4 regions of the Kitasatospora sp. CM 4170 genome follow, and region 2 is predicted to be linked to each of the others. Evidence: riboswitches for the same ligand, from Rfam matches in the RefSeq annotation. Region 2 holds a riboswitch; each other region holds the start of a gene.
The links. A riboswitch is a leader RNA that binds a small molecule or an ion and turns the genes downstream of it on or off. The one in region 2 is predicted to bind cobalamin.
Positions count from the first base shown of each region.

Region 1: it holds a riboswitch for cobalamin, as region 2 does, so the genes downstream of both, RMN57_RS27620 (cobalamin biosynthesis protein) here and RMN57_RS24475 (ribonucleoside-diphosphate reductase subunit alpha) in region 2, are expected to answer to the same signal.
Region 3: it holds a riboswitch for cobalamin, as region 2 does, so the genes downstream of both, metE (5-methyltetrahydropteroyltriglutamate--homocysteine S-methyltransferase) here and RMN57_RS24475 (ribonucleoside-diphosphate reductase subunit alpha) in region 2, are expected to answer to the same signal.
Region 4: it holds a riboswitch for cobalamin, as region 2 does, so the genes downstream of both, RMN57_RS01690 (CoA-acylating methylmalonate-semialdehyde dehydrogenase) here and RMN57_RS24475 (ribonucleoside-diphosphate reductase subunit alpha) in region 2, are expected to answer to the same signal.

Region 1 is NZ_CP134877.1:6,476,679-6,483,828, reverse strand. Features, by position in the region: gene RMN57_RS27645 (phosphatidylserine decarboxylase) at 47-739, shown strand; gene RMN57_RS27640 (phosphatidylcholine/phosphatidylserine synthase) at 726-1,604, shown strand; gene RMN57_RS27635 (hypothetical protein) at 1,741-3,066, opposite strand; gene RMN57_RS27630 (alpha/beta hydrolase) at 3,443-4,558, opposite strand; gene RMN57_RS27625 (transcriptional regulator) at 4,737-5,450, opposite strand; cobalamin riboswitch at 5,711-5,844, shown strand; gene RMN57_RS27620 (cobalamin biosynthesis protein) at 5,940-6,905, shown strand; gene RMN57_RS27615 (cobyric acid synthase) at 6,902-7,150, shown strand, end outside.
Region 2 is NZ_CP134877.1:5,707,422-5,714,571, reverse strand. Features, by position in the region: gene RMN57_RS24490 (glycosyltransferase family 2 protein) at 1-1,230, shown strand, start outside; gene RMN57_RS24485 (glycosyl hydrolase) at 1,227-2,291, shown strand; gene RMN57_RS24480 (glycosyltransferase family 39 protein) at 2,288-4,264, shown strand; cobalamin riboswitch at 4,329-4,471, shown strand; gene RMN57_RS24475 (ribonucleoside-diphosphate reductase subunit alpha) at 4,660-7,059, shown strand; gene RMN57_RS24470 (ribonucleotide-diphosphate reductase subunit beta) at 7,080-7,150, shown strand, end outside.
Region 3 is NZ_CP134877.1:382,382-389,531, forward strand. Features, by position in the region: gene aceB (malate synthase A) at 1-1,530, shown strand, start outside; gene RMN57_RS01615 (3-hydroxybutyryl-CoA dehydrogenase) at 1,570-2,436, shown strand; gene RMN57_RS01620 (aminoglycoside phosphotransferase family protein) at 2,499-3,482, opposite strand; gene metE (5-methyltetrahydropteroyltriglutamate--homocysteine S-methyltransferase) at 3,559-5,874, opposite strand; cobalamin riboswitch at 6,029-6,254, opposite strand; gene RMN57_RS01630 (SpoIIE family protein phosphatase) at 6,602-7,150, shown strand, end outside.
Region 4 is NZ_CP134877.1:400,539-407,688, forward strand. Features, by position in the region: partial or broken gene RMN57_RS01670 (enoyl-CoA hydratase) at 68-840, opposite strand; gene mmsB (3-hydroxyisobutyrate dehydrogenase) at 837-1,721, opposite strand; gene RMN57_RS01680 (enoyl-CoA hydratase/isomerase family protein) at 1,718-2,791, opposite strand; gene RMN57_RS01685 (acyl-CoA dehydrogenase family protein) at 2,791-3,939, opposite strand; gene RMN57_RS01690 (CoA-acylating methylmalonate-semialdehyde dehydrogenase) at 3,936-5,435, opposite strand; cobalamin riboswitch at 5,645-5,836, opposite strand; gene RMN57_RS01695 (L-threonylcarbamoyladenylate synthase) at 5,978-6,598, shown strand; gene RMN57_RS01700 (hypothetical protein) at 6,746-7,150, opposite strand, start outside.

The DNA of each region.
Region 1 (7,150 bases), 770 kb from region 2:
GTGGCCCCCGTCCAGCGGCCATGATCCCCCGCGACTAAGGTCTTCGATGCCCATCAGCCCGTCCCCTCACACCTCCGTCACGGACCGCGATGCCCTCGCCGCCCCGACGGCCGGTCGGCGACCCCGCGTGACCATCGCGCGCGGAGCCACCCCCTGGTTCGTCCCCACCCTCGCCACGGCCGCCGTGACCACCGCCCTCACCCGGCGCAGCGGCAAGTGGGCCCTGGCGGCGGTTCCGGCCTGCGCGCTCGGCGCGGGCATGCTGTGGTTCTTCCGCGACCCCGAGCGTGAGATCGGCACGGGCCGGGTGATCTCCCCCGCCGACGGCGTGGTGCAGAGCATCGACGCCTGGCCGGACGGCCGCACCCGGGTGGCGATCTTCATGAGCCCGCTCAACGTGCACGTCAACCGCGCGCCGCTGCCCGGCACCGTGACGTCCGTGGAGCACGTCGCGGGCGGCTTCGTGCCCGCGTTCAACAAGGACAGCGACCAGAACGAGCGGGTCGTCTGGCACTTCGACACCGAGCTCGGCGACATCGAGATGGTCCAGATCGCGGGGGCCGTGGCCCGCCGGATCGTGCCGTACGTGGACGCCGGAACCAAGGTCGAGCAGGGCGACCGGATCGGCCTGATCCGGTTCGGCTCCCGGGTCGACACCTACCTGCCGGCCGGCGTCGAGGTCGGCGTCGAGGTCGGCCAGAAGACCACAGCCGGGGTGACACGCCTTGACCGTGACTGATCCTGAGACGATCGTCGGCCTGGACGACGAGGAGACGGCCCTGCGCCGCCGCCGCTGGGCCCGTGACCGCGAGCTCCGCGCGCCGCGCTCGCCGCAGCACCTGTCCACCGCCGACTTCCTGACCCTGGGGAACGCCGTCTGCGGCTTCCTGGCGATCTACTCGATCACCACCGGGGTGCTGGTCCCGCACATCACCAACCCGGACGCCGCTCCGGACAAGCACAGCGCCGCCACCGCGGTGACGCTGCTGCTGATCGGCTCGATGTGCGACCTCTTCGACGGGCTGGTGGCGCGCAAGCTCCGCTCCTCCGCCCTCGGGGCCGAGCTCGACAACCTGGCCGACCTGATCAGCTTCGGCATCGCGCCGGCCTACTTCGTCGCGGTCTGGGGCATGGTCTCGCCGGGCTCCAACAGCCGGCTCTCGGCGCTGATCGCGCTGACGGTGCTGCTCGCGGTGGTCCTGCGGCTCGCCCGCTTCTCCGCCGTGAAGATGCGGCCCGGGGTGTTCCAGGGCATGCCCTGCCCGATGGGCGCGATGACGGTGATCGCCATCGTGCTGCTCGACCCGCCGTTCCTGCCCGGTCTGCTCGCCATCTTCGGCGCCGCGTACCTGATGGTGAGCCGGATCGAGTACCCGAAGCCGCAGGGACTGCTGGCCACCGCGACGCTCTGCTGGATCGTGCTCTCCATCGGCTGCCTGGCGGCCTGGGCGACCGGCGCTCCCGGCGGCGACAACCTGCTGCACATCGGCGCCTACGCGCAGATCACGCTGGCCGCGATGGCCCCGCTGCTGGTCATCCGGCGCAAGGTCGGTCAGAAGGTCGGGGACGTGCGGGCGCGCCGCGCGGAGTCCCGGATCGGCTGAGCCGGCCGCACGGCCGCAGTACGACGAAGGGCCCGGATCCGATGGATCCGGGCCCTTTCGCATGCCCTGGGGCCCGCTGCGGCCCCGTGGCCCCGCCGTGCCGCGCGGAGGCGACCGGACGCGGGGCCGGCGTCGCTCAGGCGCCGCCGAGGTGCACGCTGAACGCCGAGCGGCGGGCGGCGCGCGCCACGCCCGGGTCCGGGTGGACGCCGGAGACGGCGGTCAGCACCGAGGCGGCCCGGGGGTGGCCGGACTGCCGGGCGCGGGCGAAGAGCCGCACCGGGTCGCCGGCCGAGGCGCCCTCGACGTGGCCCACCAGCAGCTCGGTCTCACCGTGGTCCAGGACGGCCGCGGCGGTGTCCACCCAGAGCCAGGCGGCGTCCTCCGCGCCCAGCACGTCGGCCGGGGAGACCCCCTCGTCCGACTGCTCGGCCAGCCAGAGCAGCGCGTACGGGCGCAGCGCCGGCTCGTCCACGGCGGCCCGGACGGCCTGCTCGGCGGTCGGGCCGGCCACCCGCAGCGCCTCGAAGGCGAGGCCGCGGACCAGCGCGTCGTCGCCCTGCGCGGCGTCCAGCAGCTCGGCCACCGCCCGGTCGGCCGGGCGGGCGGCCACCCAGGCGCGGAACTCGGCGCGGGCCGGGCCCGGCGAGTAGTCGGCGCAGGCGTTCAGGAGTTCGAGGGCGCTCTGCTCGATGTGCCCGGCGGCGGTCTGGGCGACCGTGCAGATCTCCTCCAGCTTGGCCCGCACCGCCCAGTGCCCGAGCGGGGAGAGCTCGGCGGCGTCGTCCTTGCGGACCACCGCGCCGACGGCGGCCAGGCCGTCCAGCATCCAGTCCAGGACGGCGGCGACGTCGCCGGGCGCGGCCGGGGTGTCGATCTGCGGCTCGCGGCAGGTGCCGCGGACCGCCGAGACCGCGGAGGCGGCGTGCGGGACGGGCGACAGCGACAGCGCGGCGGTCCCGCCGGCCACCCGGCGCTCGTCCAGGCCGCGGCGCAGCAGCTCCAGCAACTCGCTGTCGGCGACCGGACCGGCCACCAGGTGCAGGAAGGAGAGCAGCTGCGGCGCCTGGTCGACGGCCTGCCCGGCGAGCACCGCGAAGACGCCGCGCAGGGCGGCCGGCGGCACCGGGGCGAGCAGCGTCCAGGCGTCGAACAGCGCCGACCAGCCGCGGACCACGGCCTCGTCGTCGTGCTCCCAGGCGTGCAGGCGCCAGCCGGGGGCGGCGCCGCCGTCCCGGGCCTCCACCAGACCGACCAGGAGCGCCTGGCCCCAGGCCTTGGCGGCGGCGCCGACCGTCATGGCCAGGGCGCGGCCGGCGGCGCGGGCGTCGTCCGGGAGCAGCTCGCCGCGCTTGTCGACCTCGGAGAGCTCGCCCGCCCAGCGGGCGATGCGGACGGCGTCGACCAGCATCCGGCGGGCCAGCGGGGCGAGCTCGGCGGGGGCGGGGAAGCCTTCGGGCACCGGGACCCGGCCGCGGCCCGGTGCGGGTGCGGGCCCTCGCCTGCGGGGTACGCCGGGGCCGCCCGGCCTGGCGCCGGCGGGGCGGTGGGCCGTGCCGGGCAGACGGGTCACCGTCGCACCGGAACCGATCGTCGGCGGGAGCGGGGCATCACGGTCGCGCGGGTTCCGAGACGTCACGTCGAGCAGTCTTCCCCTTGTACCGGCCATCTGTCACATCCGGTTCGCCTCCGGTACCGGCGGGCGGGGGCAAGGGGTCCACAAGATCGGGCAACAGGCCCCAAACCGCCTGGCCGAAACTGTGTGACGTGGCCACGCCAGCGAGGCGTCCGGGGTGTGACCGGGGAGGTGGGAGGGGGAGGGAGGCCCTCCCGCGGCGTCAGAGCAGCGGGGTGAGCCAGCGGCGCAGCAGCTCCTCGTAGGCGTCCGGGTCGGCGTTCCAGAGCGCCGCGTGCCCGCCGTCCGGCACCGCCTGGAGGCTGACCACGTCGGGGCGCAGGGCCGCCAGGCGGGCGGCGGCCTTCCAGGGGGCGATCCGGTCGTCCGGGCTCTGCAGGACGAGGGTCGGCGCCCGCAGGTCGGTGCCGTCCGCGATCCGGGCGAAGCCGGCCAGGTCGACGCCGGTGCGGCCCTCGGCGGCCAGCGCGCCGAGGTCGGCGGCGGCGCCGCGGAAGCCGGCCCGGGCGGCGCCCCGGCGCGCCGAGGCGGGCAGGTCGAGGACCGGCGAGTCCAGCACCAGGCCGGCGATCGACGAGGCCCAGGCCGACCGGGCGGCCACCTGGAGGACGATGGTGGCGCCGACCGACCATCCGTAGAGGACGACCCGGGCGGCGCCGTTGTCCAGCGCGAGCCGGACGGCCGCCTCGACGTCCCGCCACTCGGTCTCGCCGAAGTGGCCGAGGCCGTCCGGGGAGGCGGGCGCGCCCTCGTCGCCGCGGTAGGTCACGGCGAGGGCCGGCAGGGCGAGCCGGTCCAGGACCGGCAGCACCGGGAGGACCTGCTGCCGGTCCGCGTCCGGGCTGTGCACCAGGACGACCCAGGTGCCGCGCTTGCCGTCCAGGTACCAGGCCGGAAGGGCGCCCAGCTCGCCCTCGGCGGCGGTCTCGCCGTACGCCAGGCCGAGCGCCCCGACCGGGTCGCCCAGGTGCACCCGCGGGGTGAAGCGGACCTCGGTGCCCGCCGTCAGCGTGCCCCGGTCGGCCCGGACCAGGCGGCGGGTGACGCCCCGCTCGTCCCGGTACAGGATCTCGTCGACGACCGCGTGCCCGCCGCCGGCCCACTCGACGCCCCAGCGGCCGGGCCGGGCGCTCTCGGGGCCCGGGGTGAAGGTGACCCGGCCGGCTCCGAGGGCCTGCACCAGGACGGGGCCGGTGGGCGCCTCCCGGGCGGCGGTCGGACGGACCATCCGCTCCGACGCCCGGCGGCCGATCACGAGCACGGCGACCCCGGTTCCGACGGCGGCGGCCGCCACGACGGCCGCGGTTCCCCAACGCATATCGCTCCCCGCTCTGTCGGTCGCGGACTGGGCACTCTGTGCGCACCAGTCCACTCGCGGGGGCGGCGGCCGGCCACCGGACACGGCCGTCCGGGTCACACCGGGGCGGCGAGCGGCCCGGGCAGGGCGGGTCGGCCGGCAGCGCGGCCGAGCAGGACGGCCGGTCAGGGTCCGGCGGTCAGACCGGGATGTCGGTCTGCCGCCGCGCGAGCAGCTCCCAGAACCGCTCGCCGACCGGCTGCTCCCGGGTGCCGGCGGCCGCGGCCGCCGGGGCCGGCGAGCCCCAGCTGCCGGCGCCCCAGTGCGAGGAGACCTGGTACTCGTTCTGCAGCACGGTCAGCACGGCGGCGAGGTCCTCCTCGTGCACCGGCACGATCCGGCCGATCGCACGGACGTGCGCCTGCCAGCGCCCGTCCACGCACTGCTTCAGCCGCTGGTCCAGCTCCTCGCGACGGCCCGTCACCGCGACCAGCTCGCGCAACCGCAGCCCGAGCACCTGGGCGAGCGCGTGGGTCTGCGCCTCGTCGCCGTCCCAGCGGTCGGCCGCCTCGGCCTGCTGGTAGTGCCGCAGCGCGAGGCCGATCCGGTGGGCCGCCGCCTCCTGGCCGAGCTCCCGGGCCACCCGGAAGTCCCGCAGCCGGGCCGGACGGACGCCCATCAGCTGGGCGGGCGGGCACCAGAGCGCCCGGGCCAGGGCGATGAACTCCTCCTCGGTCGGGAGCAGCTCGCCGCTCTCCCAGCCGAGCACGTGGGCGGGCAGCAGCCGGACCCCGTGCGCGGCCATCCCCTCGGCGACCTGCTCGGGGGTCAGGCCGAGGCCGGCGCGGTGCGCGCGGGCGGCCGCCGGGGAGAAGGGCACCGGCGGCAGGGCGGGTGGCTGTCTGCGTCGCATGCGCCGACCGTAGGGGTTTGGTCCATCGGCACCCCAGCCGCCGAACGCACGAAGCGGGACTGGAGGTACCTCCAGACGGATGGACGATCCCACAGCCTGTCATGCCCCTGCGGCAGTCATGATCGGAGATAGCGACGTGGTCGGGAACGGTGAAGACCGGGGCGGGGCGGCGTGCTGCCGTGTGACCAACCCCTCCGCGACCTTGGTTGACTCGCGGTTCGGCCGCGTGATGGGATCCTTCAGCCAATACGGAGGCATGCAGAGGAAGCCGGTGCGAGTCCGGCGCGGTCCCGCCACTGTCACCGGGGAGCACGTCCGACACACTTGCCACGGCGAGCCGTCAGAAGCCGCTGGAAGGCGCGGGCGTGCGTTCGACCCGGAAGCCAGGAGACTCTCGCCCCCGGTACGTCGATCCAGGGCGCGGACCCTGAGTGAGGACACGCACGCGATGCAGGCTGCCCAGCCCCACCGAGACCTCTGCTGCCTGCCGTGCGCCCGCTGACCCGCGCCGCCGCCTTCGCCCTGGGCGCCGCCGCCGGCAGCCTCGCCGACGCCCGGTTCGCCGACCCGCGCCGCGGCCACCCGGTGGCGCTCTTCGGCAGCGCGGCCGGCCGCCTGGAGCGCCGGATCTGGCGCGACGACCGGGCCGTCGGCGCCGCCTACACCGCACTCTGCGTGGGCGCCGTCGCGGCCGGAGCGGTGGCCGCCGAACGCCTGCTGGGCCGGCGTCCGGCCGGGCGGGCCGCGCTGGCCGCCGCCGCCACCTGGACGGTGCTCGGCGGCACCTCGCTCACCCGGGAGGCCCGCACCATCGGCCGCTCGCTCGCCGCGGGCGACCTGACGGCGGCCCGGGCCCGGCTGCCGCACCTGTGCGGGCGCGACCCGAGCGCGCTGGACGGGCAGCAGGTGGCCCGCGCGGTGGTCGAGTCGGTCGCCGAGAACACCGCCGACGCCGTGGTGAACGCGCTGGTCTGGGGCGCCGTCGCGGGCACGCCCGGACTGCTGGCCTTCCGCGCCGTCAACACCCTGGACGCGATGGTCGGCCACCGCTCGCCGCGGCACACCCGCTTCGGCTGGGCCTCGGCCCGGCTGGACGACGTGGCCGGCTGGCCGGGCGCCCGGCTGACCGCGCTGCTCACGGTGGCCGCCTCCCCCGAGCCCCGGACCGCCTGGCGGGTCTGGCGCCGGGACGGCTCCGCGCACCCCAGCCCCAACGCGGGCCAGGCCGAGGCGGCCTTCGCCGGCGCCCTCGGCGTCCGCCTCGGCGGGACCCTCCACTACGGCGACCGGGTCGAGCACCGGCCGGTGCTGGGTGCGGAGCTGCGGCCGGTCGGGGTGGACGACATCGAACGGGCCTGTCTGCTCTCCCGGCGGGTGGGCGCGCTGGCCCTGGGTACGACGGTCGCGGGGCACCTGCTGCTCCGGGCGGCCCTGGGCAGGAGGGGAAGGGCATGAGCAACGCACTGCTGGTCGCCGGGACGACCTCGGACGCGGGCAAGAGCGTGGTCACCGCGGGCATCTGCCGCTGGCTGGCCCGACAGGGAGTCAGCGTCGCGCCGTTCAAGGCGCAGAACATGTCGCTGAACTCGTTCGTCACCGCCGACGGCGCCGAGATCGGCCGGGCCCAGGCGATGCAGGCGCAGGCGGCCCGGGTGGAGCCCGAGGCGGCGATGAACCCGGTGCTGCTCAAGCCCGGCGCG
Region 2 (7,150 bases):
GTCTTCCTCCCGGTCGCGGGCGAACCGATCGAGGTGCTGCACAACACCTGGACCCACGTCGCCAGGCTGCGCGACCAGTACCCCGGCGAGGTCACCCCGTACGTCCTCGACGACAGCGACAGCCCCGAACTCGCGCAGATGGCCGTCGACTTCGAGTTCGTCTACGGCACCCGGAACAACCGCGGGTGGTTCAAGAAGGCCGGCAACCTCCAGTTCGGCTTCCGCAACTCCGACAGCGACTACATCCTCATCCTCGACGCCGACTTCGCGCCCCGGGCCGATCTGCTCGACGAGCTCCTCCCCTACATGGAGAACGATCCCGAGCTCGGAATCGTCCAGTCCCCGCAGTACTTCCGCATCCTCGACTCCCAGAACTGGATCGAGCGCGGCGCCGGGGCCGTCCAGGAGCTCTTCTACCGGACGGTCCAGGTCTCCCGGCAGCGCAACGACGGCGCGATCTGCGTCGGGAGCTGCGCCGTCTACCGGCGGGCCGCCCTGGAGCAGAACGGCGGCACCACGCTGATCGAGCACTCCGAGGACGTCCACACCGGCTTCGACCTGCGCCGGCTCGGCTGGAACCTGCACTACGTGCCGATCGCCCTGGCGGCCGGGGTCTGCCCCGACAACGTGGGCGGCTTCTTCAACCAGCAGTACCGCTGGTGCACCGGCTCGATGAGCCTGCTGGGCAGCCGGAAGTTCTGGAGCACCAAGCTCCGCCCGATCACCCGGATGTGCTACATGTCCGGATTCTTCTACTACATCCACACCGCGCTGTTCACCGTCATCTCCCCGCTGGTGCCGATCGTGCTGCTGATCACGCGGCCCGACCTGATCCGGTGGGAGAACACGATGCTGGTGATCCCGGGCCTGGTGTACGCGACGCTCATCTTCCCGCTCTGGCACCGCAACCCCTACCGGCTGGAGGCCTGGGCCGCCCGGATGATGTACGGCTGGGCCCACGTCTTCGCCATCTGGGACATCCTGCGCCGCAACCGGATGGCCTGGCAGCCGACCGGCTCCAGCGGCGCCCGGAAGAACAAGACCCGCCGGTTCTGGATCGGCGTGATCGCCTGGGGCGGCGGGACCGCCCTGGCCTGGGTCGGCTTCGGGATCTGGCGCATGCTCACCATGGGCGCGCTCAACTTCGCGCTGGTGCTCGCGTCCGGCCTCTTCTACGCCGTCATCGTGGGCCGCGTCCTGGTCCAGCCGCGTCCCACGGAAGCTGTGTGATCACCGTGTCCGCCCACCGCCGCCGGGCCGGCCGCCGCCCGCTCGCCCTGATCGCCGTGCTGACCGCCGGCCTGCTGCTGACCACGGCCTGCGGCCCCGAGGACCCGGGCTTCGCCGTCCCCGAGTCCGTCGCCGCGGAGGCGACCGGCACCGGGACCGCCGCCGCGGCCGCCCCGGGCCACCGGAAGCCGGCCGCCGGCGACGTCCCGTACGACGTCACGCCGCTGCTCAAGCCGAGCCGCAAGTACCTGGGGACGGCGCTGGACGACGTCCCCGCGAAGATGGACCCGCTGAGCAGCTTCACCGCGATGATCGGCAAGCAGCCGAACGTCGTGGAGTACTACGCGAGCTGGGGTGACGGCTTCGACACCGCCGGCGTCCGCCGGATCTACGAGGCCGGGGCGCTGCCGTTCATGGCCTGGGAGCCGCACTCCCCCTCGATGGCGGCGATCGCGGCCGGCGAGACCGACGACTACGTCAAGGGCGTGGCCAAGGCGGCCGCCAAGCTCAACCTGCCCATCGCCATCAGCATCGCGCACGAGATGAACGGCGACTGGTACCCGTGGGGCCGGCAGGCCGCCAGCGCCGCCGACTTCGTCGGTGCCTGGCGCCGGATCCACGACATCTTCGACCGGGCCGGCGCCACCAACGTGATCTGGGTCTGGAGCCCGAACATCACCGTCCCGGCGCCCAACACCCGGCTCGCGCCGTACTACCCCGGGGACGCCTACGTGGACTGGGCCGGCATGACCGGCTACTTCACCCTCACCGGCCCGAAGACCTTCGACACGCTCTACGGCGCGACCATGGCGGAGATCCGCGCCTTCTGCAAGAAGCCGTTCTTCATCAGCGAGACGGCCTCCCAGCAGGGGAAGCGCCAGCGCGCCGACATCGACCAGCTCTTCACCGGGATCGAGACGCACGACGACATCGTCGGGTTCGTCTGGTTCAACATGGTGAAACGGGCGGACTGGCGCATCGAGACCTCCCCGCCGTCGCTCGCGGACTACAAGCAGCGCGTGTCCGACCCTCGCTACGGCTTCGACATCCGGAACCCATGATGCCCTCAGAGACCGACTCCCCCTGGTTCACCCCGCACACCCCGATCCGGACGGCGAACGCCGAGGACACCGCGCAGGCCGGGAGCGGAGCGCACGGCCCCGGGCAGCCGGACGAGCCGGCCCGGCTGCCCGACCCGGCGTACGCGGACGGCCCCACGTACCCGGACGGCGCGGCGCACCCCGACGGCGCGGCGTACCCCGACGCGCCGGAGCAGCCGGACGCGCCGGAGCACCCGGGGGCCGCGGAGTACCGGCAGGACACCGCGTACCCGGACGGCCCCGCGTACCCGGAGGAGCAGACCCACCCGGTGGACACCGAGTACCCGGAGGAGGAGGCCCACCCGGACGGCCCCGCGTACCGGGACGAGCCCGCGCACCCCGGCGACGGCCCGGCTCCCGCCGACCCCCGGTTCCACCCCTCCGACGGCCCGCCCGTGGAGCTGGCCCCGTACACCATCCCGGCCGTCCCCGCGACCGGCTGGGACCCGGCGTCCAGCCCCCGGCGACGCTGGATCGGCCGCGCCCTGCTGTTCGCCGTGCTGGCCGTCCAGGCGGCGCTCTCGCTGCGCCTGCTCGGCGCCGCGCACCCCGACGAGGCCATCGCCATGATCGTCGGCCGCCAGGAGCTGAACCACCTGTTCGACGGCACCCCGATGACGACCGACCTGGTCGAGCGCATCCCCGGCGCGCCGTGGCTCTACCCGCCGCTGGCCGGCGCCGCCGCGAACGCGAGCGGGATCTTCGGGGCCCGGGTGGTCAGCCTGGTCCTGGCGCTGGTCACCACCGTCCTGGCCTACTCGCTGACCCGCCGGCTCTTCAACGAGCGCGTGGCCATCTGCGGCGCCGCCGCGTACGCCGTCGTGCAGTCCACCGTGGTGGTCGGCTTCTACGCGGCCCCGGACGCCCTCGCGATCGCCCTGGTCGCGGTCACCGCCTGGATCGTCGTCCGCACCGCCCGCGCCCCGGTGGCCCTGGTGCTGCTGGCCGCGCCGGTGGCGGCCCTCGCGGTCGCCGCGGAGTACGCCGCGGTGGTCGCCCTCCCCGCCGTGCTCGCCCTCGCGGTGCTCTCCGCCTCGGCCCGGAAGGGCCGCGGCCCGGCCGCCCTGCGGGCGCTGCTCCTGGCCGTGGGCACCGTCGGGCTGCTGCTGCCGTTCGGCCTGCTGGACGACGTCGCGGCCTGGTCGCCCACCCAGGGCCACGAGGCCCGGTCGGCCGGCTCCGTCCTGCTCTCCGCGGCCCAGTGGAGCGGCCTGTTCACGCTGCTCGCCTGCGCCGGGGCGGCCGCCTACGTGCGGCGCGAGCGGATGTACGAGTCGCCCGAGGACGACGAGATCACGGCCACCCGGCTGCGCCGCGCCGCGCTGAGCATCACCCTGTGCGGGACGGCGCTGCTGATCCCGGTCCTGTACGCCTGCCTGGGCACCTCCGGCGTGATGTTCCGGCACCTCGGGTTCGGCATGCTCTTCGCCGCGCCGCTGGCCGGCGTGGGCATCACCAGGCTGGTCGGCGCGCACTTCCGCAACCCCCAGCTGGGCATCCTGGCGTGGGTGGTGCTGCTCGCCCTCGGGCTGGAGCAGGCGTCCCTGCGGTACCAGGACGGCCCCGACTCCGGCCGGCTGCTCAGCGTGCTGCGCCTGCACGCCCAGCCGCACGGCGGCCGCTACCTCACCGAGGTGGAGGGGCTGCCGGAGTACTACCTGGGCAGCGTCAGCAAGCCCGACCAGTGGTTCTCGGCCCGCCGGGGCACCGAGTACCAGGACCGGGCCGGCGTGGTGCACCGCGGCGACGACGGCACGGTCACCGCCGTCCGGGACGGCTGGTTCAACCTGGTCGTCCTCGACAGCACCGCGCCGAGCGCCATGAACCGGGCTCTCGCGGACGCTCTCGGGGCCGGCGGGCACTACCGCCTGATCGCTCAGTTCAGCTCCCCGACCGGCGATTCCGGCACGTACAAAGTGTTCCTCCGGTACTGAGCGCGACGGGCCCGCAACTCGGGCCCCGCGACACGCCCGCCACTACATATGGGGCCGTCATACTCAGCCGCCACTAGATGTATGCTCGTCCCTGCTGTCGACGCAGGGGAACCCGGTGGGAATCCGGGACTGCCCCGCAGCGGTGTGCGGGCGGCTCCCATGCAGAGCCCGCGAGTCCGAGTACCTGCCGACGGTGTGCCGGTCGACCTCCCCGCAGAGGCCTTCAGCACCAGCAGTACTTCCGGGCCTCGCGGGCGGGCCGGGGATGACACCGTCGCGCGACGCCGTCCGGCTGCCGCGCCGTGCTCCCCTGCCCCGAACGGCCCGGTGATTCGATCCACCGCCGCCGATCGCCGCCAGGAGAGAGCGCCTTGACCACCGCTGCCTCAGCCACCCTGCCCACCCAGGGGACCAGCTCCGCCACCGCCGACCCGACGGTCACCGACCCGGGCGGCGCTCTGCTGCGGGTGCTGACCGACCGCAGCGCCGACCTTCCGCAGGTGGACCCCGGCCATGTCGCCGCCGCCGCGCTGCGCGGCCGCCACGCCGGCTCGGACTTCGCCGAGCTGCGCGGGCTGGCCGTGGACGCCGCAGCGTCGATGATCGCCGAGGACCCGCAGTACTCGAAGCTGGCCGCCCGGCTGCTCGCGCTGGAGATCGTCGACGAGGCCGCGACCCAGGGCGTGGTCTCCTTCTCCACCTCGATCGCGGTCGGCCACGCCGAGGGTCTGATCGGCGACACCACCGCCGCCCTCGTGGCGAAGCACGCCGCCGTCCTCGACGGCCTGATCGACCCGCAGGGCGACGACCGCTTCGAGTACTTCGGCCTGCGCACCGTGCAGTCCCGCTACCTGCTGCGCCACCCGATCACCCGCAAGGTCGTCGAGACCCCGCAGCACTTCCTGCTCCGCGTCGCCTGTGGCCTGGCGGTCGGCGACAACGAGCAGTCGGTGCGCGAGGTGGCCGAGCTGTACCGCCTGATGAGCCGGCTGGAGTACCTGACCTCCTCGCCGACCCTCTTCAACTCGGGCACCCGGCACCCGCAGATGTCGAGCTGCTACCTGCTGGACTCGCCGCTCGACAACCTGGACTCGATCTACTCCCGGTACGCCCAGATCGCCCGCCTCTCCAAGCACGCCGGCGGCATCGGCCTCTCCTACTCGCGGATCCGCTCGCGCGGCAGCCTGATCCGGGGCACCAACGGCAAGTCCAACGGCATCGTCCCGTTCCTGCGCACCCTCGACTCCTCGGTCGCCGCCGTCAACCAGGGCGGCCGTCGCAAGGGCGCGGCCTGCGTCTACCTGGAGACCTGGCACGCGGACATCGAGGAGTTCCTGGAGCTGCGCGACAACACCGGTGAGGAGGCGCGCCGGACCCACAACCTGAACCTGGCGCACTGGATCCCGGACGAGTTCATGCGCCGGGTCAACGCGAACGAGGACTGGTCGCTGTTCTCCCCGGCCGACGTGCCGGAGCTGGTCGACCTCTGGGGCGAGGACTTCGACGAGGCCTACCGCAAGGCCGAGCTGGCCGGCAAGGCCGTCCGCACCATCCCCGCGCAGACCCTCTACGCCCGGATGATGCGCACCCTGGCGCAGACCGGCAACGGCTGGATGACCTTCAAGGACGCCTCCAACCGCGCCGCCAACCAGACCGCGCTGCCGGGCCGGACGGTCCACTCGTCCAACCTGTGCACGGAGATCCTGGAGGTCACGGACGACTCCGAGACCGCCGTCTGCAACCTCGGCTCGGTCAACCTCGGCGCCCACGTGGCCGAGGGTGCGTCGACCGCCGACCTGATCGGCGCGATGGACTGGGAGCGGCTGGACGCCACCGTGCGCACCGCCGTGACCTTCCTCGACCGCGTGGTGGACATCAACTTCTACCCGACCGTCGAGGCCGGGACGTCGAACTCCCGCTGGCGGCCGGTCGGCCTCGGCGTGATGGGCCTCCAGGACGTCTTCTTCAAGCTGCGGATCGACTTCGACTCCGCCGAGGCGAAGGCCCTCTCCACGCTGATCGCCGAGCGGATCATGCTCACCGCGTACGAGCGCTCCGCCGACCTGGCCGAGCAGCTGGGCCGCCACGAGGCGTACGGCGAGACCCGCGCCGCCCGCGGCGAGCTGCACATCGACCACTTCCCGTCGGCCGCCCCGCAGTGGGCCGACCGCTGGGCCGCGCTGCGCACCCGGATCGCCGAGACCGGCCTGCGCAACTCGCTGCTGCTGGCCATCGCGCCGACCGCCACGATCGCCTCGATCGCCGGTGTGTACGAGTGCATCGAGCCGCAGGTGTCCAACCTGTTCAAGCGCGAGACGCTGTCGGGCGAGTTCCTGCAGGTCAACCCCTACCTGGTGCGCGAGCTCAAGGAGCTGGGCGTCTGGGACCAGCAGACCCGCGACGCGCTGCGCGACGCCAACGGCTCGGTCCAGGAGCTCAACTGGCTGCCGGCCGAGATCCGTTCGCTGTACCGGACGGCCTGGGAGCTGCCGCAGCGCGCGCTGATCGACCTGGCCGCGGCGCGCATGCCGTACCTCGACCAGAGCCAGTCGCTGAACCTCTTCATGGCGGCGCCGACCATCGGCAAGCTCAGCTCGATGTATGCGTACGCGTGGAAGGTCGGTCTGAAGACCACCTACTACCTGCGCTCGCGCCCGGCGACCCGGATCGCCCAGGCCGCGTCCGGGACCGCCCGCACGGCCGTGCCCGTGCCCACCCCGACCATGACCCAGGAGGAGCAGGACGCCATCGCCTGCTCCCTGGAGAACCCCGAGTCCTGCGAGGCCTGCCAGTGAGCACCCCCGAAGACCGCAAGATGCTGCTCGACCCCGGGTTCGAGCTGACCCTGCGCCCGATGCGCTACCCGTCGTTCTACGACCGGTACCG
Region 3 (7,150 bases), 5.3 Mb from region 2:
CTCACCCGCCTGCACGAGGCGTTCGCCGGCCGCCGCACCGAGCTTCTCACCGAACGGGACCGCCGCCGCGCCGAGTTGGCCGCCGGGGGCACCCTGGACTTCCTCCCGGAGACCCGCGCCGTCCGGGAGGACCGCAGCTGGCGGGTGGCCGGCGCCGGTCCCGGCCTGCACGACCGCCGGGTGGAGATCACCGGCCCGCCCGAGCGCCGGATGACCGTCAACGCCCTCAACTCCGGTGCCCAGGTGTGGCTCGCGGACTTCGAGGACGCCACCGCCCCCACCTGGCACAACCTGATCTCCGGGCAGCTCAACCTGGTCGATGCGATCGAGCGCCGGATCGACGACACCACGCCGGAGGGCAAGCGGTACTACGTCGGGAACGACCCTGCCACCATCGTGGTCCGCCCCCGCGGCTGGCACCTGGACGAGCAGCACCTGCTGATCGGCGGACGCCCCGCGATCGGCGCGCTGGTCGACTTCGGCCTGTACCTCTTCCACTGCGGCCGACCGCAGATCGCGGCCGGCTCCGGCGCGTACTTCTACCTCCCCAAGCTGGAGAACCACCTCGAAGCCCGCCTGTGGAACGACGTGTTCACCCTCGCCCAGGCCGACCTCGGCATCCCGCACGGCACGATCCGCGCCACCGTGCTGATCGAGACCATCACCGCGGCCTTCGAGATGGACGAGATCCTCTACGAACTGCGCGAGCACGCCGCGGGGTTGAACGCCGGCCGCTGGGACTACCTGTTCAGCCTGATCAAGAACTTCGCCCACCACGGGCCCCGGTTCGTCCTGCCCGACCGCGCCACCCTCACCATGACCCAGCCGTTCATGCGCGCCTACACCGACCTGCTGGTGCGCACCTGCCACCGGCGCGGCGCGCACGCCGTCGGCGGGATGGCCGCCGCGATCCCGCAGCGCGACCCGGAGGCCGACGCCGTCGCGCTGACCAAGGTCCGCGCCGACAAGGAACGGGAGGCCGGCGACGGCTTCGACGGCTCCTGGGTCGCCCACCCCGGCCTGGTCGCCACCTGCCGCACCGCATTCGACGCCGTCCTCGGCGACCGCCCGAACCAGCTGGAGCGCACCCGCGAGGACGTCGCGGTCACCGCCGCCGACCTGCTCGGCGTCCACCGTCTGACCGTCGGCCTGCCCACCGAGCAGGGCGTGCGGTCCAACGTCGCGGTCGCGCTGCGCTACCTCACCGCCTGGCTCGGCGGCTCCGGCGCGGTCGCCGTCTTCGGGCTGATGGAGGACGTCGCCACCGCCGAGATCGCCCGCTGCCAGCTCTGGCAGTGGCAGCACCACTGCTCCCGGCTGACCGGCGGCTCGCTCGTCACCCCGGACACGGTGCGGCGCCTGATCGACCGCGAGCGGGCCGCACTCGTCGGCGAGGGCGCCGACCCGGCGCTGCTGGAGGACGCGGTGCGCATCCTGGAGGAGACCGCGCTCGGCGCGCAGCTGCCCGCCTTCCTCACCACCGAGGCCTACGCCCGCCACCTCGTGCACACGACCGCCCCGGTGGCCTGACCCCGTGCCGACCCGCATCAGCTCCGAAAGGGCAACCGCATGAACGACATCCGCCGTGTCGCCGTCGTCGGCGCCGGGCAGATGGGCTCCGGCATCGCCGAGGTCTTCGCCCGCGCCGGGCTCGACACCGTCGTCTGCGAGAACGGCCGCGCCGCCCTGAGCGCCGCCCGCAGCCGGATCGACCGCTCCCTGCACCGCGCCGTCGACCGCGGCCGGATCAGCGAGGAACAGCGCACCGACGCCTGGGCGCACCTGCTGTTCGCCGACGACCTGGAGGCGCTCGCCGACCGCCAGCTCGTCGTCGAGGCCGTCGTCGAGGACGAACGGGTCAAGACCGAGGTGCTCACCACCCTGGACAAGGTGCTCGTCGACGAGGACGCCGTCCTGGCCACCAACACCTCGGCCATCCCCGTCACCCGGCTCGGCATCACCACCGGCCGCGCCCCGCACGTCCTGGGCCTGCACTTCTTCAACCCGGCCCCGGTGATGCCGCTGGTCGAGCTGGTCACCTCGCTGCACACCGACCGCGCCGTGGTCGGCCGGGTGGAGGCCTTCGCCGCGAACGTCCTCGGCAAGCACGTCGTCCACTCCCGGGACCGGGCCGGCTTCGTCGTCAACGCCCTGCTGGTGCCCTACCTGCTCGCCGCGATCCGGATGGCCGAGGCCGGGCACGCCAGCGCGGAGGACATCGACGCCGGCATGGTCCACGGCTGTGCCCACCCGATGGGCCCGCTCACCCTCGCCGACCTGATCGGTCTGGACACCGTCGAGGCGATCGCCCGCTCGATGTACGAGGAGTACAAGGAGCCGCTGTACGCGCCCCCGCCGCTGCTCTCCCGCATGGTCGAGGCCGGCCTCCTCGGCCGCAAGTCCGGCCGCGGCTTCCACGCCCACCCGGCGGCCTGACGAACACGCCCCGCCGGTGCCCGGTGCCCGTCCCGAGGGGGGCGGCACCGGGCGTTCCCGACCTACGCGTAGCGCTCGAACAGGGCGTGGAGGTACTCCTCCAGCCTGCCGGCCAGAAGGTCCGGGGTCAGGTCCGTGCGGCCGAGTTCGCGCCAGGGGACGGCGACCTTCTCCGCGTCCGGGGCGAAGGCCAGAGCGTCGAGGATCCGCCAGTACAGATGGGCCGCGCGCTGCTCGGCGAGGCGACCGCCCGCGGCGAGGTACCGGTCGGCGAAGGTCATCCCCAGGGAGACACCGTGGAGCAGGGACAGGGCCGTCGAACAGTGGGCCACGTCGAGGTCGGCCGGCCCCCAGGAGGTCTCCACCCAGTCGACCACACCGCTGATGCGGACGTCCTCCCCCTCGCCGTCGAAGAGGACGTTGCCCGGGTGGAAGTCCCGGTGCAGGAAGCAGGGCCGGACGGCGGGCGGATCCTGCCGGATGACGTCGACGGCCGTACGCCACAGCTCCGGCCGCACCGTGTCCTGCGGGAGCACCACCCGTTCCGGCGATGTCCAGGCCTGCCAGACCCGTGGCCTGGCATCGGCGGGGACCTCGACCTGATGGATGCGCACCAACTGCTCGGCCAACAGATCGGCCCGGCACTCGGCGTCCCGGTCGTCCAGTCGGACGGCACCGGGCAACGACGACATCAGCAGGGACGGGTGGTCGCAGGACGCCGCCGTCGCGTCCGCCGCCACGAGCGTGGCCGCAGGCACGTCGGTCGCCCCGAGTAGCCGCAGGACCGCGGCCTCGCGGGACAACAGCCCCTCCGCGTGCCGCACGTAGAAGGGCTTCGCGAAGGACCGCAGCACCAGGTCCCGCCGGCCGCCCGGCCCCGTGACGCGCAGCCGGCGCATCTCCGAGGTCCAACCGCCGCGCAGGCACTCGGCGCCGGTTATCCGCTCCCCGTCGGCGAGCCGCTTCTCCACCCACGACCGTGTGGCGCCCCAGCCCTGCGCCCCGGGATCCCCGTCGACTCGCTCCGTGCCCCCGGCTTTGATCACGAAGGAAGGCTATCGGTACGGGGACGGGCACGGTGCGTGTCACCGTGCCCGCCCCTGGTGATCCCGTGCCGGCTCGTCAGCCGGCCAGTTCCTCCCGCAGGTGGCGGGCGGCGGCGACCAGGCTGTCGAGGGAGGCGCGGGTCTCCGGCCAGCCGCGGGTCTTCAGGCCGCAGTCGGGGTTGACCCACAGCCGTTCGGCCGGGATCGCGGCGAGCCCGGCCCGCAGCAGGGAGACCGCCTCGTCGGTGCTCGGGACGCGCGGGGAGTGGATGTCCCAGATGCCGGGGCCGACCTCGCGCGGGTAGCCGGCCTCGGCGAGCTCTCCGGCGACCTCCATGTGCGAGCGGGTGGCCTCCAGGGAGATGACGTCCGCATCGAGGTCGTCGATGGCCGTCATGACGGCGCCGAACTCGGCGTAGCACATGTGGGTGTGGATCTGGGTGTCGGCTCGCACCCCGGAGGTGGCGAGGCGGAAGGCCTCGGTGGCCCAGGCCAGGTACGCCGGGCGGGCGGCGGCCCGCAGCGGCAGGGTCTCGCGCAGGGCCGGTTCGTCGACCTGGACGACCGCCGCGCCGGCGGCCTCCAGGTCGGCCACCTCCTCGCGCAGGGCGAGGGCCACCTGGCGGGCGGTGTCGGCGAGCGGCTGGTCGTCGCGGACGAAGGACCAGGCGAGCATGGTGACCGGGCCGGTGAGCATGCCCTTGACCGGGCGGTCGGTGAGGTCCTGGGCGTAGCGGAACCAGTCGACGGTCATCGGGTGGGGGCGGGAGATGTCGCCGGCGAGGACCGGCGGGCGCACGTACCGGGTGCCGTAGGACTGGACCCAGCCGTGCCGGGTGGCGAGGTAGCCGGTGAGCTGTTCGGCGAAGTACTGGACCATGTCGTTGCGTTCGGGCTCGCCGTGGACGAGGACGTCCAGGCCGGCCTTCTCCTGGTAGGCGATGACCTCGCGGACCTCGGCCGCCATCCGCTCCCGGTAGGCGGCCGCGTCGATCCGGCCGGCGGTCAGGTCGGCGCGGGCGACGCGCAGCTCGGTGGTCTGCGGGAACGAGCCGATGGTGGTGGTCGGCAGCAGCGGCAGGCGGAGCCGGGCGCGTTGGGCTTCGGCGCGCTCCGGGTAGGCCTGGGCGCGGTGGGCGTCGGCCCCGGTGACGGCGGCGGCTCGGGCGCGCACGGCCGGGTCACGGGTGACCGGCGAGGTGGCGCGGGAGGCCAGGTCGGCGCGGTTGGCGGCGAGTTCGGCGGTGATCGCGCCGGTGCCCTCCCGCAGGCCGCGGGCCAGCAGGGCGACCTCGGCGGCCTTCTGCTCGGCGAAGGCGAGCCAGCGGGCGATCTGCGGATCGACGTCGCGTTCCAGGCCGGCGTCGATCGGCACGTGCAGCAGGGAGCAGGACGGCGCGACGTCGACCCGCCCGGCGAGCCCGAGCAGGGTCGCCAAGGTGGCCAGCGACTTCTCCAGGTCGTTGATCCAGATGTTGCGCCCGTCGACCACACCGGCCACCAGCCGCTTGCCGGGCAGGCCCCCGGCGGCGGCGAGGTCGTCGAGGTTGGCGGCGCCCGGTCCGGTGAAGTCCAGCGCCAGGCCTTCGACCGGGGCCTTGGCGAGCACCGGCAGGGCTTCGCCGAGGCGGTCGAAGTAGCTCGCCACCAGCAGCTTCGGCCGGTCGGCCAGGCCGCCCAGCTCGCGGTAGGCGCGAGCGGCGGCGTTCAGCTCCGCCGGGGTGCGGTCCTGCACCAGCGCGGGCTCGTCCAGCTGCACCCAGGCGGCGCCCGCCGCCCGCAGGTGGGCGAGCAGTTCGGCGTAGACGGGCAGCAGCCGGTCCAGCAGGGTGATCGGCAGGAAGTCCTCGGCCACCCCGGGAGCGGGCTTGGCCAGCAGCAGATAGGTCACCGGGCCGACCAGCACCGGCCGGGCGGCGTGGCCGAGGACGAGGGCCTCGCGCAGCTCGGCGACCGCCTTGGCCGGGTTCGCGGCGAACACCGTGTCGGGGCCCAACTCGGGCACGAGGTAGTGGTAGTTGGTGTCGAACCACTTCGTCATTTCGAGCGGCGCGACGTCCTGGGTGCCGCGTGCCATGGCGAAGTAGCCGTCCAGCGGGTCGGCGTCGACGGCGGCCCGGTGCCGGGCCGGGATCGCGCCCACGGCGACCGTCGCGTCGAGCACGTGGTCGTAGAGCGAGAAGTCGCCGGTCGGGACCTCCCGGACCCCCGCCTCGCCGAGCTGCGCCCAGTTCTCCCGGCGCAGGTCGGAGGCGGTGGCCAGCAGCGCCCCGGCGGTGACCGCGCCCTTCCAGTAGCCCTCGATGGCCTTCTTCAGTTCCCGGCCCCGGCCCTGGCGGGGGTATCCGTACACGGTGGCCACGGTCGCCGCGGCTGCGGACTTCGCTGTCAAGGGACTCTCCTTCGCGAGCCTGGTTCCTCTGGTGCCGGTGACGGCACGAAGGCGCGAAGGGATGACGGACCGGGCGGACGCCCCGCACCCGGGTGCTGCTCCGCCTGTCTGCACGCCGACCCGCCCACGAGGTCACCGGATGGCCGTGCGCGAACGGTCGCGCACGGGCAGTGGCAGGTCTTCGGACTCGCGGGCACGGCCACCCTGGTACCAGGGCGGACACCTACTGGCCGTCGCTTCCCAGACCCGACCCGGGCCCAGTGCGTATGACGGCGGTCGTTCCCGCTCACCGCTGCGGGGCAGTCCCGGATTCCCACCGGGTTCCCTCTTGCGACGCGCCTGCCTGGCGGGCAGGGCGAACCAGCTGCACGGCCAGCTTAGGGGCAGGACGGCGGGCACCGACCAGTGAATCGCTCAAATCGTCCGGATGCTGAGACGCGCCCTGCGACCTCCTCGGCGTCGACGACCGGCCGCGGCGGCGGCCGGGGCGGCGGGAGCCCGGCTCGTCCTCGGACGTGCACGGGTGCGGGCCAGGTGGCAGCGTGGGAAGGAGTCTCGGGTGTGCGGGGACGGCCCAGGTGCAGCGAGAGGCCAGCCAGTGCGGCGAAAGGACAGCCAGGCCCTCGGCGGCGAGGACAAGGGCGAGGCGGCGAGGCGCCGCTCGCCGTGGCGTGGGCTGCCCTCCCGGCTGAGGGTGCGCAGCGTCGCCGGGCAGGTGTTCCTGTGGATGCTGATCGTCGTGGTGCTGCTGATCGGGGCCGCGCTCACAGCGCTCATCCTCCAGGCGCGCAACAACAGTACGAACGGGGCCGAGCAGCGCACGCGCGCCGCGGCGGTCACCCTGGCGCAGGTCCCGATGGTGGTGACGGCGCTGGGCAGCCCCGACCCGACGGCGACGCTGCAGCCGCTGGCCGAGGACGTCAGGAAGAGCGGCGGCTTCGACTACGTCGTGATCTTCAGTCGGGAGGGCATCGCCTACACGGCGCCCAATCCCGAGGAGATCGGGACCCACGTCGTCGGCGCGTACGGGGCGGCCTTCAAGGGGCCGTTCACCAGCAGCTTCGCCACCCCCTTCGGACGGGTCGTGGACACCACCGCACCGGCCGACAGGCCGGACGGTTCGGTCGCCGGGCTGGTGTCGGTCGGCTACACGGTCGCGCACGCGGGCGGCGACGTGAGCCGGCAGCTGCCGGTCCTGCTCGGCGGCGCGGCGGCCGCGCTCGCCGCGGGCACGGCCGGTGCGGTGCTGGTGCGGCGGCGGCTGCGCCGCCAGACG
Region 4 (7,150 bases), 5.3 Mb from region 2:
GCGGTCCGACGGCCGACGGCCCGTGGTGCGCCGCCCCTCGTCCGGGGGCGGCGCACCACGCGGCCTGTCAGCGGTGGGTGAAGGACGGCGGGCGCTTCTCGGCGAAGGCGGCCATGCCCTCCTTCTGGTCCGCCGTGGCGAACGCGGCGTGGAAGAGCCGGCGTTCGAACCGGACGCCCTCGGCGAGGGTGGTCTCGTACGCGCGGTCGACGCTCTCCTTGAGCATGACGGCCGCCGGGGTCGACATCTCCGCGGCCTTCTCCGCGGTGGCAGGGCCTCGGCGAGCAGCTGGTCGGCCGGGACGATCCGCGAGACCAGACCGGCCCGCTCGGCCTCCTCGGCGCCCATCATCCGGCCGGTCAGGCAGAGCTCCATCGCCTTGGCCTTGCCGATCGCCCGGGTCAGCCGCTGCGAGCCGCCGATGCCGGGGATCACGCCGAGCTTGATCTCCGGTTGCCCGAACCTCGCGGTGTCGGCCGCCAGCAGGATGTCGCACATCATCGCCAACTCGCAGCCTCCGCCGAGCGCGTAGCCCGCGACGGCCGCCACGACCGGCTTGCGCAGGGCGGCGAAGCGGTCCCAGGCGGCGAACCAGTCGCCCAGGTAGGCGTCCACGAAGCCGAGGGACTGCATCTCCTTGATGTCGGCGCCGGCCGCGAAGGCCTTCTCCGAGCCGGTGACCAGCAGGCAGCCGATCTCCGGATCGCGGTCGAACTCCGTTGCCGCCGCGACGACTTCGTTCATCAGGAGGGTGTTGAGCGCGTTGAGCGCCTTGGGACGGTCGAGCGTGATCAGCCCGACCCGGCCCTTGCGCTCGACCAGGATCGTCTCGTACGTCATGCGGAGGTCTCCCTGAGGGTGGTGATGATGGCGGAGAAGTCCAGGCCGGCGGCCTCGCCCTGGGCGAAATCGGCGAACAACTCGGCTGCCCGCCTGCCCAGTTCGGCCGGAACGGCGGAGGCGGTGGCCGCGTCGGCGGCGAGCCCGAGGTCCTTGGCCATCAGCGCGGCGGCGAACCCGGCCGCGTACCCGCGGTTGGCCGGGCTGGTCGGCACCGGGCCGGGCACCGGACAGTTGGTGGTGAGCGCCCAGCACTGCCCGGAGGCCGTGGAGGCCACGTCGAACAGCGCCTGGTGGCTCAGGCCGAGGCTCTCCCCGAGGGCGAAGGCCTCGCCGACCGCGATCATGGAGATGCCCAGGATCATGTTGTTGCAGATCTTCGCCGCCTGGCCGGCGCCGGAGGCTCCGCAGTGGACGACGCGGCGGCCCATCGCCGCCAACACCGGTTCGACGGCGGCGAAGTCTGCGTCCCCGGCGCCGACCATGAACGTGAGGCTCGCCGCCTCCGCACCGGCCACGCCACCGGAGACCGGTGCGTCGACGGCGCGGTGCCCGGCGACCCGGGCGAGGTCGGCGGCCACCCGGGCGTCCCCGACGGCGATGGTGGAACAGTCCACGAACAGCGCACCCCGGGCGACGGCGGTGAGCTCCCGGTAGGCGTCCAGGACCTGCCGTCCGGTCGGCAGCATGGTGACCACCGACTCGGCGTCGCCGACCGCTTCCGCCGCCGAGCCGGCCACGACCACGCCATGCGCGGCGGCGCGCTCCCGGGCGTCCTCCGCCAGGTCGTAACCGGTCACCCGGTACCCCGCTTTGACCAGGTTGGCCGCCATCGGGCCGCCCATGTTGCCCAGTCCGACGAATCCGATGCGGTGGGTCACCAGCGCTCCAGGGGTGTGATGGCGGCGAGGCCGAGTTCGCGCTCGCCGAGCGGGGCGAAGTAGCGCGCCACGGCGGCGGGTTCGACGGCGCTCAGCGTCGCCGGGCTCCACCGCGGCGTGCGGTCCTTGTCGATCACCTGGGCCCGGATCCCCTCGGCGAGGTCGGGCGTGGAGAGCGCCGCACAGGACGTGCGGTACTCCTGGTCCAGCACCGCCTCCAGCGGGCCGAGGGCCCGGGCCCGGCGCAGTGCGGCGAGCGTCGCCGTCACGGCGGTCGGGGAGTTGGCGGTGATCCGGTCCACGGCCTTCTTGGCTTCGGGCTCGCCGCTCTCCCGCAGCCGGTCGAGGATCTCCGCCACGGTGTCGGCGGCGTAGCAGCTGTCGATCCACGCCCGGTGTCCGTCCAGCACGCCCGCCGGCGCGGGCTCGACGTGCCGTTCGAGGGCGTCGTGCACGGGCAGCTCGGCGAGGTCGTCCAGCAGGGCCGGGAGCCGCTCGGCGGGCACGAAGTGGTCGGCGAGCCCGCACAGCAGGGCGTCCGCGCCGCCGACCGAGCCGGCCGTCAGGGCGAGGTGGGTACCGAGCTCGCCCGGTGCGAGGGCGAGCAGGTAGGTGCCGCCGACGTCGGGGACGAAACCGATGCCCGCCTCCGGCATGGCGACGCGGGTGGTCCCGGTGACGATGCGGACGCTGCCGTGGGCGGAGACGCCGACGCCGCCGCCCATCACGATGCCGTCCATGACGGCGACGTAGGGCTTGGAGTAGCGGGCGATCCGGGCGTTGAGCCGGTACTCGTCGCGCCAGAACTCCTCGACGGCTCGCGGGTCGCCGCCGGTGGCGGCGCGGTGGATGGCGACGATGTCGCCGCCGGCGCAGAAGGCGCGGTCGCCGGCCCCGGTGACGACGACGGTCTCGATCCGCTCGTCCTGCTCCCAGGCGTCCAGGGCCTCCGAGATCCGCTGCACCATGCCGTGGGTGAGGGCGTTCAGGGCCGCGGGCCGGTTGAGGACGATCAGGCCCGCCCTGCCCTCACGCTGGACGATGACCTCGTCCACGGTGTTGCCGGTCATCACGCGGCTCCGGTCAGGCCGCGGGCGACGATGACGCGCATGATCTCGTTGGTCCCTTCCAGGATCTGGTGCACCCGCAGGTCGCGGACGATCTTCTCGATGCCGTACTCGGCGAGGTAGCCGTAGCCTCCGTGCAGTTGGAGGGCCTCGTTGGCCACCGTGAAGCCGGTGTCGGTGGCGTGCCGCTTGGCCATCGCGCAGAGCTGCTGCGCACGGGCGTCACCCCGGTCCAGGGCCGTGGCGGCCCGCCAGACCAGGGCCCGGGCGGCCTCCAACTCGGTCGCCATGTCGGCGAGTCGGAACTGCAGCGCCTGGGCGTGCAGCAGGCGGGCCCCGAACGCCTCGCGGTCGGCGAGGTAGGCCACCGCGCGGTCCAGCGCACTCTGGGCGCCGCCCAGCGAGCAGGCCGCGATACCGAGCCGTCCGCCGTTGAGGCCGCCCATGGCGATGCGGAAGCCCTCGCCCTCCGCCCCGAGCAGGCGGTCGGCGGGCAGCCGGACGCCGTCCAGCAGCACCTGCCGGGTCGGCTGGGCGTTCCAGCCCATCTTCTGCTCGTTCGGGCCGAAGGAGACGCCCGGGTCGTCGCGCTCCACGACGAAGGCGGAGACACCACGCGCACCCGCACCACCGGTGCGAGCCATCACCACGTACACCTGCGAGGTGCCCGCCCCGGAGATGAACTGCTTGACGCCGTCCAGCACCCAGTGGTCGCCCTGCCGCACGGCCCGGGTGGTGAGCGCGGCGGCGTCGGAGCCGGCGCCGGGCTCGGTGAGGCAGTAGCTGCCCAGCTGTTCGGCCGAGCAGAGCGCGGGCAGCCAGCGGGTGCGCTGCGCCTGCGTGCCGTAGCGGTCGACCATCCAGCCGACCATGTTGTGGATGGACAGGTAGGCGGCGATCGACGGGCAGCCGGTGGCGAGCGCCTCGAAGGCCACCACCCCGTCCGCGCGGGAGAGTTCGGAGCCGCCGACGTCTTCGCGCACGTAGACGCCGGCCAGGCCGACGTCCGCCGCCTTGCGCAGTACGTCGACCGGGAAGTGCTTGGCGCGGTCCCACTCCACCGCGTGCGGCGCCAGGTACTCGTCGGCGAAGGCCCGGGTGGTGTCCGCGACGGCCCGCTGGTCCTCGGTGAGGTCGTGCACGGCGCTCATCCCATCGTCGGCATGGTGAAGCTCGCGCCCTCCTTGACCCCGGAGGGCCAGCGCGAGGTGACGGTGCGGGTGCGGGTGTAGAAGCGGATCGCGTCCGGGCCGTGCTGGTTGAGGTCGCCGAACGCGGAGCGCTTCCAGCCGCCGAAGCTGTGGTAGGCGATCGGCACCGGGATCGGCACGTTGACGCCGACCATGCCGGTGTTGACGCGGCGGGTGAAGTCGCGGGCGGTGTCGCCGTCGCGGGTGAAGATGGCGACGCCGTTGCCGAACTCGTGCTCGCTGGGCAGGCGCAGGGCCTGCTCGTAGTCGGCGGCGCGGACGACGGTGAGCACCGGGCCGAAGATCTCCTCCCGGTGGATCCGCATCTCCGGGGTGACCCGGTCGAACAGCGAGGCGCCGAGGAAGTAGCCGCCCTCGTGCCCGTCCAGGCGGAAGTCCCTGCCGTCGACGACGAGTTCGGCGCCCTCCTCGACCCCGAGATCGAGGTAGCCGCGCACCCGCGCCAGCGCGTCGGCTCCGACCAGCGGGCCGAAGTCGGCCGCCGGGTCGTCCGAGCGGCCGACCTTCAGCCCGGCGATCCGCTCGACCAGCTTCGCCACCAGGGCGTCGGCGGTCTCCTCCCCCACCGGGACGGCGACCGAGATCGCCATGCAGCGCTCGCCGGCCGAGCCGTACCCCGCGCCGATCAGCGCGTCGGCCGCCTGGTCGAGGTCGGCGTCCGGCATGACGATCATGTGGTTCTTCGCGCCACCGAAGCACTGTGCCCGCTTCCCGTGGGCGGCCGCCGTCGCGTACACGTACTGGGCGATCGGGGTCGAGCCGACGAAGCCGACGGCCTCCACCCGCGGGTCCTCCAACAGCGTGTCGACGGCCTCCTTGCCGCCGTTGACGACGTTGAGCACGCCCGGCGGCAGGCCGGCCTCCAGGAACAGCTCGGCGAGGCGCAGCGGCACCGAGGGGTCCCGCTCGGAGGGCTTCAGGACGAAGGCGTTGCCGCAGGCCAGCGCGGGCGCGGCCTTCCAGAGCGGGATCATCGCCGGGAAGTTGAACGGCGTGATGCCCGCGACGACGCCGAGCGGCTGGCGCATCGAGTACACGTCGATGCCGGTGCCGGCGTTGTCGGTGAACTCGCCCTTGAGCAGGTGCGGGATCCCGGCGGCGAACTCGACGACCTCCAGGCCGCGTTGGATGTCCCCGTGGGCGTCGGCGACGGTCTTGCCGTGCTCGGCGGAGAGCAGCCGGGCGAGCTCCTCCTTCTCCTGCTCGACCAGCTGCAGGAAGCGCAGCAGCACCCGGGCCCGCCGCTGCGGATTCCAGGCGGCCCACTCGGGCTGGGCCTGTGCGGCGTCGGCGATCACCGCCTCGACCTCGGCCCGGTCGGCCAGCGGAACCCGGGCCTGCACCCGGCCGGTGTTGGGGTCGTACACGTCGCCGAAGCGGCCGGACGTCCCGGCGGTGCGCTTGCCGCCGACGAAATGGGTCAGTTCACGGACCATCGGTTCCTTCTCTCATCGCGGATGGGGAGAGGAGGAATGGAGAGACCACCGCCACCGTCCGGGCGCACGGTCGTGCACGCGTACGGCAGTCGACGGTTGACGTCGGCGTCAGGGGCGGAGTTGCGCCCCGACACTCGGCACGGCCGGGCGAGGGGCGGCGGAACGGGAGAGGCAGCCCGAAGTCATGCGTGTCGTCTCCATCCTCGTGGAAAACACGGACCACCCGCGGCCGGTATCCTGACTCCCGGATCAGCGCCCGCCCCCGGGCCTTCCCGGCTGGCTGCCAGTGGCCTTCATCTGCGAGGACGAACTCCCCGGTCACAGTGGCGGGACCGTGCCGGACTCACACCGGCTTCCCTGACACCGCGGACCTGTCGTCGACCATATAGTTGGACGTCCTAGTAAGTCCAGGGTTCGCGCACGCGCCGCGCCGCCGCGCCGTCCCGGTCCCGCCACCGCCGGCAGCACCCGGGCCGCTCCCCACCGGACGCGGGAGGCCCCGGCTGCGCCGGCCGGGCACCGGGATGCCGTAGGGTCGGCCAATGGCGAAGTACTTCGACGTGCACCCAGAGTCCCCCCAGCCGCGCACCATCGGCACCGTGGCCGCCAGTCTCCGGTCCGGTGCCCTCATCGCGTATCCGACCGACACCTGTTTCGCCCTGGGCTGTCGACTGGACAACCGCGACGGCCTCGAACGGATCCGGTCGATCCGGCGCCTCGACGAGCGCCACCACTTCACTCTGATGTGCGAGGACTTCGCGCAGCTGGGGCAGTTCGTCCAACTCGACAACAACGTCTTCCGTGCCGTCAAGGCCGCGACGCCGGGCAGCTACACCTTCATCCTGCCCGCCACCAAGGAGGTGCCCCGCCGCCTGATGCACCCGAAGAAGAAGACGGTGGGAGTCAGGATCCCCGACCACACCGTCGCCAGGGCCCTGCTCGCCGAACTCGGTGAGCCGCTGGTCTCCAGCACCCTGATCCTCCCCGGCGAGGACGAGCCGATGACCCAGGGGTGGGAGATCAAGGAACGCCTCGACCACGTGCTGGACGCCGTGGTGGACTCCGGCGACAGCGGCACGGAGATGACGACGGTCGTCGACTTCTCGGGCGGCGAGCCGGAGATCGTCCGGCGCGGGGCCGGCGATCCCTCGCGCTTCGAGTGACGGGCCGGGCCTGCGCACCCGCCCCGGACTCCACCGGGCCGGGCGGGGCCGGCGGGCCCGGCGGGTCGACGAAGGCCGTGGACGACCCGCGGCCGGGCGGCACGTAGCCACCCGGCCGCGGGCCGACCGCCGACCGCCGTCCGGCGGTCAGGCGCGGGCGAGGAGCCAGGCGCCGAGGCCGCCGCAGCCGCTCGCCTGGAACGTGGTCGAGCGGAAGCCGGGCGGGATGGGCGAACCGGGGCAGGTCAGGATGCCCGCCTTGGCGATCCGGTGCTTCCAGGCGCCGACGCCGTTGCAGCCCGAGCGAAGGTAGTCGTTGGTGACGTAGCCGGCGACGATCGGCGAGCCGCTGCAGGTCCAGATGCCGTCCTTGGCGAGGTTGTGCTGCCAGGCGCCGACGCCCTGGCAGCCGGTCCGGCTGTAGGCGGTGATGACGTAGCCGGGGACGACCGGGGAGCCGCCGCAGGTCCAGATGCCGTCCTTGGCGAGGTTGTGCTGCCAGGCGCCGACGCCGTTGCAGCCCGCCTTGTTGTAGGCGGTGCTCACGTAGCC